DNA from 3 places in the Lactobacillus sp. ESL0225 genome. Region 3 is predicted to be linked to each of the others. Evidence: riboswitches for the same ligand, from Rfam matches in the RefSeq annotation. Region 3 holds a riboswitch; each other region holds the start of a gene.
What was found. Region 3 has a riboswitch for thiamine pyrophosphate ahead of F5ESL0225_RS01765 (ECF transporter S component). Riboswitches for the same ligand answer to the same signal wherever they lie in the genome.

Region 1 (3,193 bases), on a different contig from region 3:
CTATATATCCAATCACTTATTTTTATTGGAATTGCCACGATCGTTGTCCGTGGCGCATCTTCAACATAGCCATGTGACTCCATTGCTTGGGCTAAATTTTCGGCTGAATTGAGGGCAATTAAGATTGCTTTGAAGTAGAGTGTAGGTGACCAAAAACTTAAATAAACTCCCCGCATCATTGCAGCGGTTTGGACTTTTTTAATTGCTTGTTTCATTTGGGGAATAAGATTAAGTGCTGCTAAAATGCCATATGCGAATTTACTTGGTAGATGAAAATTTTGTTCAAAGCAACGAGCAAATTCTGTGGTCGTAGTTCCAATAAAAACGCAGTAGATGGTCAGAGTGTAGACATAAATTCTACTAGCTAAACAAAGAGCGTTCTGTAAATTGGGTTCAGGTGTAAACCAGTACAGAGTAGCAAAGATGGTCGTTGCTGCTACTAATGGTAAAAGTAATGTTAAAAGTAAATTTTTGATTTTGACATGATTAAAAAGTAAATAAACTACTGCTATTCCAATAATGATTAAATTTGTAGGTAAGCTGGTTGTCAATGATATCTCTAAAGAAACTATTACTGCTAAAAAGAACTTAAAACCAGGATTCAATGCGAGCACCTCATTTCGTTACATAGGTTAATTGTTGGTTTTTAAAAACAAGATGATAATCACACCACTCCGCAATGTTAGTAAGGTCGTGGGTAATAATTACTAATGTTTGCCCTTGTCGAGCTTGGTTCTCCTTTAATAAATTTATGATTTGTTTAGCAGAATGATCATCTAAGCCACTTAGCGGTTCATCAAGTAAGAGCACAGCTTGACTAGCAATGATCATCAATAAAATTTGCAATTTCTTTTGTTGACCACCAGAAAGGGAATAGACAGCTTGATCTAAGGTTTGATCTAATTCCAAGGCAATTAAAGCTTTATTAATTTCTGGGTCAGTAAAGAAATGGTTGTTAGGACTTTTTTTACTCAAGTTAAGCTCATCTGCAACTGAAATATTAATAAATTGGTCACTAGCTTTTTGGAAAACTTGCCCAACTTGCCACAAATATTTACGCGCGGATAGTTGGCTAATTTCATGGTCATAATAAGTCAAGCTACCATCGTAGGATAACATTTTACTAAGGGCATTAAAAAGTGAAGTTTTACCAATGCCATTAGCTCCCGTAATGAGGGTGGTTTTACCAGCCATAATTTGTAAGTGCTTTTGGTTTAAAAGTAATCGATTTTCACTAATTTTTGTATTAGTTAAAGTAAAACAGGGTTGCTCACTTTGAGGGAGAGCAAAATGATAATTTTTTTTATCTTTATTTTTTTGCAATAAGTTATCTTTGGCTGCTGCACTTAGCTTAGTGATTACTTTTTTTTGAAATTGAAATATATTGTCACAAATATTTTGATAATTGCTTAAAAGATGATCACTAATGAGAATAGTTTTCCCTTGTTTTTTTAAAGCTGCTAATTTGTTAATTAAAAAGTGCCGAGTATCTGGGTCACAACTGGCAAATGGCTCATCAAGTAAATAAAGATCTACATCCATTGCTACTAGAACAGCTAGTGCGACTCGTTGCTGTTCACCACCAGACATTGTATTAATTTTTTGATCAAGTAGATGGTCAATCTGGGTAAATTTAACGGCCAATTTAAGACGTTGGGCATATTGTTCACGGTCAACTTGGAGGTTTTCTAAAGCGAAGATAATTTCTTCTCGCGGAGTAGACATTGTAAATTGTTCACTAGCATTTTGGAACAGCATCGCAGCTCGTAAGCCATTTAAATCAACTTCCCCAGTGAGTTGACCAGCATATTTGGGATAAAGTGCTGCAAGTATTTTTAGTAGGGTAGATTTGCCGCAGCCTGAAGGTCCTACTAATAATGAAAATTCTTTTGTAGGTATGGTTAAACTAAGGTTATCTAAAATTTTATTCTGCAGGTCATATGTAAAAGTTAAATTTTTAATAGTAATCAATTTTATTTCCTAAGTATAAAAAAAGTCATCATGGCTTCATACCAGATGACGTAAAATTCAAGTGATTTTCCCTTCGTTGGCATTATCCATGCAGGTTCAGTGGGTATGTTCTCAGCCTTATCGGCACCCCAAGATTAGTGTCATTATACCTAAAAGATGGTTTGCTGTCTATCTTGATCATGATATTAAAGTAAACTTTTTTGCTTTAAAAATTTATAAGTAACAAATCTTTTGATATATAATTAAAGTATAATATAAAATCATTGAGAAGGTGAAGGTATGACAGCAGCTAGGCTGGAACAATATTTAGCGAGTGTTTTACAAGCAATAAGTACTGATACAAATGAGGTATGTCTCAAACCAGTTAATAGCACTTTTGATCTATTTACGATTTATCTTGAAAATCATAATACTGGTCTACATCGCTATCAAACTGCTCGTCAAACTATTATTTTTATGGTGGCAGGAACAATAAACATAAAAATCAATGGAAAAAATATTCGTTTAGCAACAGGAAATAGCGTTTTTTTAGAACCAAAATGTGAATATGATGTTCCTAGGCAAACTAAAGAAGATATAATCGTTAAATTTGAATTTACTAATCATTTAAATTTTCTCAATGCTATAGCTAAATTTAATGATGACGAGCAGAAAATAGTTAGCCAAATAAAGTTATCTCTTAAGACGGAGCGGTTGTTATATTTAAAAAATTCAAAATTAGCCAAACCCACCCAACTGATGAGAAGAATCGTTGATGAGTATTTAAACCAAAATTTGTTTACTAGTGAAATGATTAGAGCAGAATTAATGATGGCATTTTTAACAACGATTAGAAATCAAAAGCTATCAGCTCTACCACTGGTTAACTATGAATTTGCTGAGACAGCTCTAGATCAATATATTGATGAAAACTTTGCTCATATTACTTTGGAACAAACTGCAAAGCATTTTGGTTTAAATCCTAATTATTTTTCAACTTTAGTTAAGCAAAAAACTGGAAAAAGTTTTGTTGAGCATGTTGATGAAAGACGCATGCAGGAAGCACGTACCTTACTAGCACGCCCTGATATTTCGGTTAGAGATATTATTGCTCAAGTAGGATATAGTGGTAAATCTTTTTTTTATAAAAAATTTAACGAGTATTATCATGAAACGCCAGTTCAAATGCGGACAGAATTATTTAGACAGGCGAATATCAACTTAAAATAGCGGTATGTTAATT
Region 2 (3,193 bases), on a different contig from region 3:
TGGTAAAAGTTCCTCTTTGACAGTTTTAACAGCATCCTTACTTAGCAGGGGTGCACCGCCTTTAGCTACCATTACGGGATCAATTGTAATGGGACCAAAATCATACTTTTTTAGGTTAAGAGCAACTTGATGCACGTGAGCTGCATCGCCAAGCATTCCTGTTTTGCAGGCACGGATCTTAAAATCAGCGGCAAGTGAAGTAAATTGTGCGTCAATTAGTTCTAATGGTATTAAAAAAGAGTCTTGTACACCAAGGGTATTTTGTGCGGTAACAGCTACCACCACTGCTGTACCAAAAACTTTTTGCATTTGAAAAGTCTTAAGATCGGCCATAATACCAGCACCACCACCAGAATCGGTTCCAGCGATTGTTAATACTTGGGGGAAAGAATTAATTTTTTCAGTCATAAAAAGCCGTCCTTTAGTCAAATTTTGCTATTTTTTCAATATCGGCAACTTGAACTTTAGCCAAGTAGTCTATCAGATGCATACCGAACGTGCCAGGGCCAATTTTTGGATGGTCTTTAGCTAGTAATTCGCCAGTAGCTGCAAATACCAAGGTGGCAGTTTGAGCTGCTTCAAATGGATCAGCCCCAACTGATGCAAAAGCTGCCACAATACTAGATAGTACATCACCTGAGCCAACATGGGCTTGAAATAGCGGGGTGCCGTTGTAAACATGTGCAATCTTCTTGCCATTGCTGATTGTGTCTGTTGCACCACTAGCAATAACAACACAGTCCAATTTTTGAGCCGTTTTTTGGGTGATTTGGTCAAGATTACCTGAACCCGAACCGGCATCAATTCCTCGGGCATTCCATTCAAAACCCCCTAAAGCTGCAATTTCGCCAGCATTACCACGGATTATGCTAACTGGAAATCTGTGGAGGAGGTCCTGCGCTGTTTGCAGACGATAATTAACCGCTCCTACAGCGACAGGGTCAAATACGATAGGCTTTTTATCTTGGGTAGCTAAAGCGCCTATTTTTTTCATTTGGGCAATTTGCAACTGGGTTAAGGTGCCGAGATTAAGGGTAACGCTTGAAGCCATCTTAACCATTTCTTCGGCTTCGGCAATTTCCTTACTCATAATTGGTGAAGCACCAATAGCATTTAAACTATTAGCAACATCTTGAACGGTGACAAAATTAGCAGCATTTAAAACAACCGGATTTTTTTCTCGTAATTCATTGAGAATATTTAACTTCATTTCAACCTCCAACAATTGCACTAGCCTACTTGCGTAAATAAAAAGCTTTGACACTATCATGTGTCAAAGCTTAACGGTTATTGACACGTTCCTACGCAAGAATTAGCTTACAGGTTCAAAGGGTCTAGAACGTAGTTCCATCTCAGCCGCGATGGGGGCTCCCCTCGTGTTATCGCTTTCTATTATAATGATTTTTTCTGTTTAATACAATTAAAAATAGGCATAAAATAAGAATAAAATTAATAAAGTAGAAAAGAGGCAAATTAATGAGTTTCACGCAGCAATTGCATCAAGTAGTACAAAATATATGGCAAAAAAGTCTGGTGCATCCTTTCATTACAGAATTACAAAGTGGCCAACTACCGTTAACAAAATTTCGGTTTTATTTACTGCAGGATCGATATTATTTAGTTGAATTTAGTAAGTTCCATCATCTATTAGCTGAACAAGCAGGTAATCCGCAAATCAAACAATTTTTATTGCAGAGTGAAGCAGATCTTAAGGCTTGCGAATGGTCTGTCCGCAGTGATTTTTTTACGGAATTAAAAATTACTCCAATGGAAATTAGACAAACAGCGGTTGCGCCTACGGCGTATAATTATGTCAATCATATGTATCTGACACTCGAACGTGATGGCTTTGCCCCAGCAATCGCTGCAATTGTTCCTTGTTATTGGTTGTATCAAGAAATTGGGCAAAAATTAGCTGAAGTTGGCTCACCCGTAGCACTCTATCAAACATGGATAGATACTTATGATAGTGACTGGTATAAGGTCAATGTGACACATATTTTGCAATTAATAAATATTTTGGCTAGTCAAGCCACCGCAACTGATCGTCAAATGATGCAAACAGCTTTTATTCGCAGTAGCTACTACGAATTACAGTTTTGGCAAATGGCTTACGCAAAAGAGCAGTGGAAATAAAATATGTGCATTATTTATAATAAATTTTGGCAACTCGTTCAATTAAATTAGTTCCATATTCAAATCCATCAGCTGAAATCTCTAGTGATTTTTGAGTATAGTTTTGTTTAAAGCTTAATTTTTTATTATTATCTAACCAAACAATATGACTAATTTTTTGATTATTTGGCCAATTATTAAAAACAAGTTGACGAGCTTTTTCACCGCCTAAAATAACATTACTATTACCAATATTACCAAGATTATCAACGAAGAGATAACGACCTTTGATAAAATCATGAATGTTTGATGTTGAAGGATATGTTGGGTATTCATAATTAGCAGTACCGTAAATTGCTTCGTGATTTATTTTCATCCAATGACTTACAATTTCAAGTAATGATTGGCAATGAACATTCAATGAACCATCAAATTCTGGTCCAACATTAATTAATAAATTTGCGCCAACTTTGCGTGTATGGCATATTTGTTCAATTAATTGCTTAGCTGAGATATAGTTGAGATCATTTTTAGCATTTCCCCAGTGTTTATTTAGAGTTAATGATGTTTCTGCCGCTAAATAACGATTATCTTGAACATGGTGAACTATTTTTGGATTACCGCGTTCAAAAGTTATGACATCAACTTTTTTCCCTTCACTTTGCCCTTGCTTTTCTAGTCCGGTATTATTGATAATAATTGCCTGTGGCTGTAATTTTCTGATTTCTTGATATAATGTTTCTTCTTGCCAATTTGCTTGTGGTTTATTCCAATTACCATCAAACCAGAAACCACCGATTTGTCCATAGTTAGTACAAATCAGCCTGATTAATTTACGTAATTCTATTAAATACTCACTGAAGTTTTCATGATATTTAGTATTATTCCAGTCATATGTAGCGTAATAAATAAATGGTGCTATACCTTGTTTATGGCATTCATCAGTAAAAATTTTAATAATATCTTTTTTAAATGGGGTGTGGACACAATCAAAAGAATTAATACCTTTTGTATCGAATAAGTAGAAACCATCATGATGTTTAGCTGTCAGTACAATATATTTAAAACCAGCTTTTTT
Region 3 (3,193 bases):
CACTCGTAGCAGCGAAACAATTCATACTGAACCCGTTGATATTATTATACTTGAAGGAATTTTAGTTTTATCCAGTAAAAAAATTCGTGACTTAATGGATATTAAAGTTTACGTTGATACTGATGACGATATTCGTTTTATTCGCCGACTTGAACGAGACATTGAAGAACGTGGGCGCTCAATTAATTCAGTAATTGAACAGTATCTTGACACAGTTAAGCCGATGTATCATCAATTTATTGAACCCACTAAACGTTATGCTGACATCATTATTCCAGAAGGTGGCACTAATGATGTTGCTATTGATATGTTGACAACCAAAGTACATTCTGTTCTAAATAAAAAGGGCTGATTCTCCTTTATGTTCGAGATCAGTCCTTTTTGCTACTAAGTTATTTGATGATTATTCATTAATTATTCCAAATAAGTACCTTGCATTTTTTCCTTAAAATTAGTTGGCAACTTCAACCCATTTACCAAGTAATTATCAAAATCCCCATAATTCTGCTCAATTGTTTTAAAATAGCATTCTAAATACGAAGGCTGTACAGTTAGTGCTGCCTTTACACTTTCAAGTTGAACTGCATCTAACTGTCCTTTTAAAAGATTTAAAATTTCGTTATTAGCTTTGCTTCTTGCTTCAATTGTCTTTAAATAATCAGTAAAAATATCATGATTACCAACACCCAAACACTTTAAAATTAACGCTGCTGCAACACCAGTGCGATCTTTTCCCGCAAAGCAATGGAAAGCTGTTGGTACGGGATTGTCAACTAGAGTCAGCAAAAATTGTTGATATCCCTCACGCGCAGAATTTGTTAAAGCTAGTTGCTTGTATGTAATTAGCATATTACCTGCAACATCCCCATTAGCAGAAATAATTTCATCAAGACTAGCTTGGTTAGTAGCAGCATCTGCTAGAACATCTATCGTAATATAAGTTAATCCATTCCAAATATAATTTGGATATTCTTTTCGTTCATCAGCACCACGAAAATCTATTAATTGCTTAATTTGATATTTATTTCGGACGGCCTCCTTTTGCTCTAAAGATAAATCAAATAACTGTCCACACCGAAAAAGCATATTTTCTTTTACTTTTTTCCCATTTGCACCGACATAACCGCCTAATGAGCGCCAGTTCGTAATATCTTTTACCATAATTCCCCTTATCTATATCTAATATATCCGAATTATTCTTTTTATCAAAAAATTTACTCGAGCTAGAGCCAAATTTCAACCAAAACAAAAATAGCCGCTAACTGTTTTATCTGCTATCAACCTTTGGACAGGATAAGTTGCAACTATTTTACTCTAATTAACTTATTTTTGGCTTTACAGCACGTTCAAACATATTAATAATTAATTTAACTAAAATACCATCAAAAACAACAGCTGAAATCAAGTTAGTAATAAACATTGTTATTTGTAGTACAAGACTAAATTTTGACCAACCATAAAGCACATATGACAAAATAAAGCAGCCCAAGCCAGCAAAAATTGCTCCTGTTATCACACTTGCCCAAGAAAATTTCTGATAGCGTTCTTTTTTAGGGAAAAAGCCAATTTCATTTAATGCCCCCTGTAGAATACCAGATATAATAGTCGTTGCTCCCCATTGTCCCCCAATCGCCATTTCAACAACTGCCGCTAATAATTCACCAATAGTACCAGACCCAGCAGTTGGCACAAAATATATTGCTAAAGGCGCAGCCATGAGCCACAAACCTGTAAAAACTGTATCAACTACCGGTGCAAAGCCTGTTGGAATCAAGGCCATTTTAATTAAATTATAGGCCCAATTGAAGCCATAAGTGTAAATCACACCCATAATTATTCCGATTAAAGCAACTAAAATAATTGATTTAGTATTCCACTTTGATGATCTTGTAAACATAAAAATACTCCTAAATAACTATTAAGTCATTAGGAGTACTTAGTAATTTACTCTGTTACACTTCCCTAACGCAGGAATTATCCCGTTCAGGTTCAGAGGGTATTTCTCAGCTATATGCACCCCTAGTGACTTCTTCTGTATTATAGCATAATCGTGTAGCCTTTGCTTACACGATTTTATTTTATTAAGTATTTAAAAATTACTAAAACTAGCAAGCTTTTCCTCAGTCATGTCACGAATAATTGCCACTGCTAAATCAACTGCAGCCTTAAAATCATGGTATGCACTGAAGCAATATGGTGAATGTTCATATCGTACAGGTATACCAATCACAATAGTAGGTGCACCATTTTCATAGTAAATAGCGGCTCCATCTTGTCCCCCACCAGTACGAACTGAGCGCGTATAAGGAATATGATTTTTATCAGCTACATCGCAGGCATACTGTTGAAATTTAGGATTAGGTAAGAATGAGGTATCCATGTCACGTAGCATCGGTCCTCTTTTAAGACCAGTTTGAGATAACCAGTCAGGGGTAAAAGTATCATCAGCTGGACATGATTCTAGCACAATCGCCAAATCGGGTTTAACTTCCCTAGCTGTTACATACGCACCTCGTAACCCAACCTCTTCTTGACTTGAAAGAGCAGCAACGATATTAAAGTTTGTTTGTTCATCTTTTAATTCTTCAAGAACATCCGCCATTGCGGCTGCACCAAAGCGATCATCAAAATCTTTACCAAAAAACAAACCTGTCTTATCATTATATTCGCATTTTACATCAACGAAAATTGGACAGCCAGTGTCAATTTTGTAATCATTAATAGTTTCTTCGCGTGAGCTTGAACCAACATCAATCGACATGTCAGCAACATCTGGAACATTGTTACGCTCTGCTTCAGTCATAAAATGAGGCGGTTTAGTTGCCACTACTCCTGGAATATACTCACCATCACGATTTCTAATTTTGACACGTAAAGCTGGAATATTGTATTTAACCCAGCCACCAAGTGGAACAAATTTGATTAAGCCATTAGGCCTTACAGCCTGTGTAATAAAGCCAACAGCATCTGAATGTGCATCAAGCTGGATTATTGGACGGTGAGCTTTATTTTGCTTTTTAGCTGCATAAACATTCAACATACCATCAATTTTAATATCAGCGTAACTCTTCACAGTTTCTGTAAACAATTTAACAAATTCTTCTTCAAAGCCAGAGGTTGCGTTTGCATCTGCAAAGGCTTTAAGCATTTTAATTTCTTCTTCTTTTTTCATTTTTTAGCCTTTCATTTTTTA

Region 1: linked by a shared signal. The riboswitch ahead of F5ESL0225_RS00430 (ATP-binding cassette domain-containing protein) and the one ahead of F5ESL0225_RS01765 (ECF transporter S component) in region 3 are both predicted to bind thiamine pyrophosphate.
Region 2: linked by a shared signal. The riboswitch ahead of thiM (hydroxyethylthiazole kinase) and the one ahead of F5ESL0225_RS01765 (ECF transporter S component) in region 3 are both predicted to bind thiamine pyrophosphate.

What each region holds. Positions count from the first base shown of each region.
Region 1 is NZ_REHK01000003.1:29,028-32,220, forward strand. It holds gene F5ESL0225_RS00425 (energy-coupling factor transporter transmembrane protein EcfT) at 1-605, opposite strand, end outside; gene F5ESL0225_RS00430 (ATP-binding cassette domain-containing protein) at 616-1,971, opposite strand; TPP riboswitch at 2,023-2,112, opposite strand; gene F5ESL0225_RS00435 (helix-turn-helix transcriptional regulator) at 2,251-3,180, shown strand.
Region 2 is NZ_REHK01000010.1:290,119-293,311, reverse strand. It holds gene thiD (bifunctional hydroxymethylpyrimidine kinase/phosphomethylpyrimidine kinase) at 1-408, opposite strand, end outside; gene thiM (hydroxyethylthiazole kinase) at 422-1,210, opposite strand; TPP riboswitch at 1,282-1,385, opposite strand; gene tenA (thiaminase II) at 1,477-2,136, shown strand; gene F5ESL0225_RS07410 (alpha-L-fucosidase) at 2,147-3,193, opposite strand, start outside.
Region 3 is NZ_REHK01000006.1:18,439-21,631, reverse strand. It holds gene udk (uridine kinase) at 1-352, shown strand, start outside; gene F5ESL0225_RS01770 (tyrosine-protein phosphatase) at 415-1,161, opposite strand; gene F5ESL0225_RS01765 (ECF transporter S component) at 1,319-1,897, opposite strand; TPP riboswitch at 1,943-2,031, opposite strand; gene F5ESL0225_RS01760 (M42 family metallopeptidase) at 2,090-3,172, opposite strand.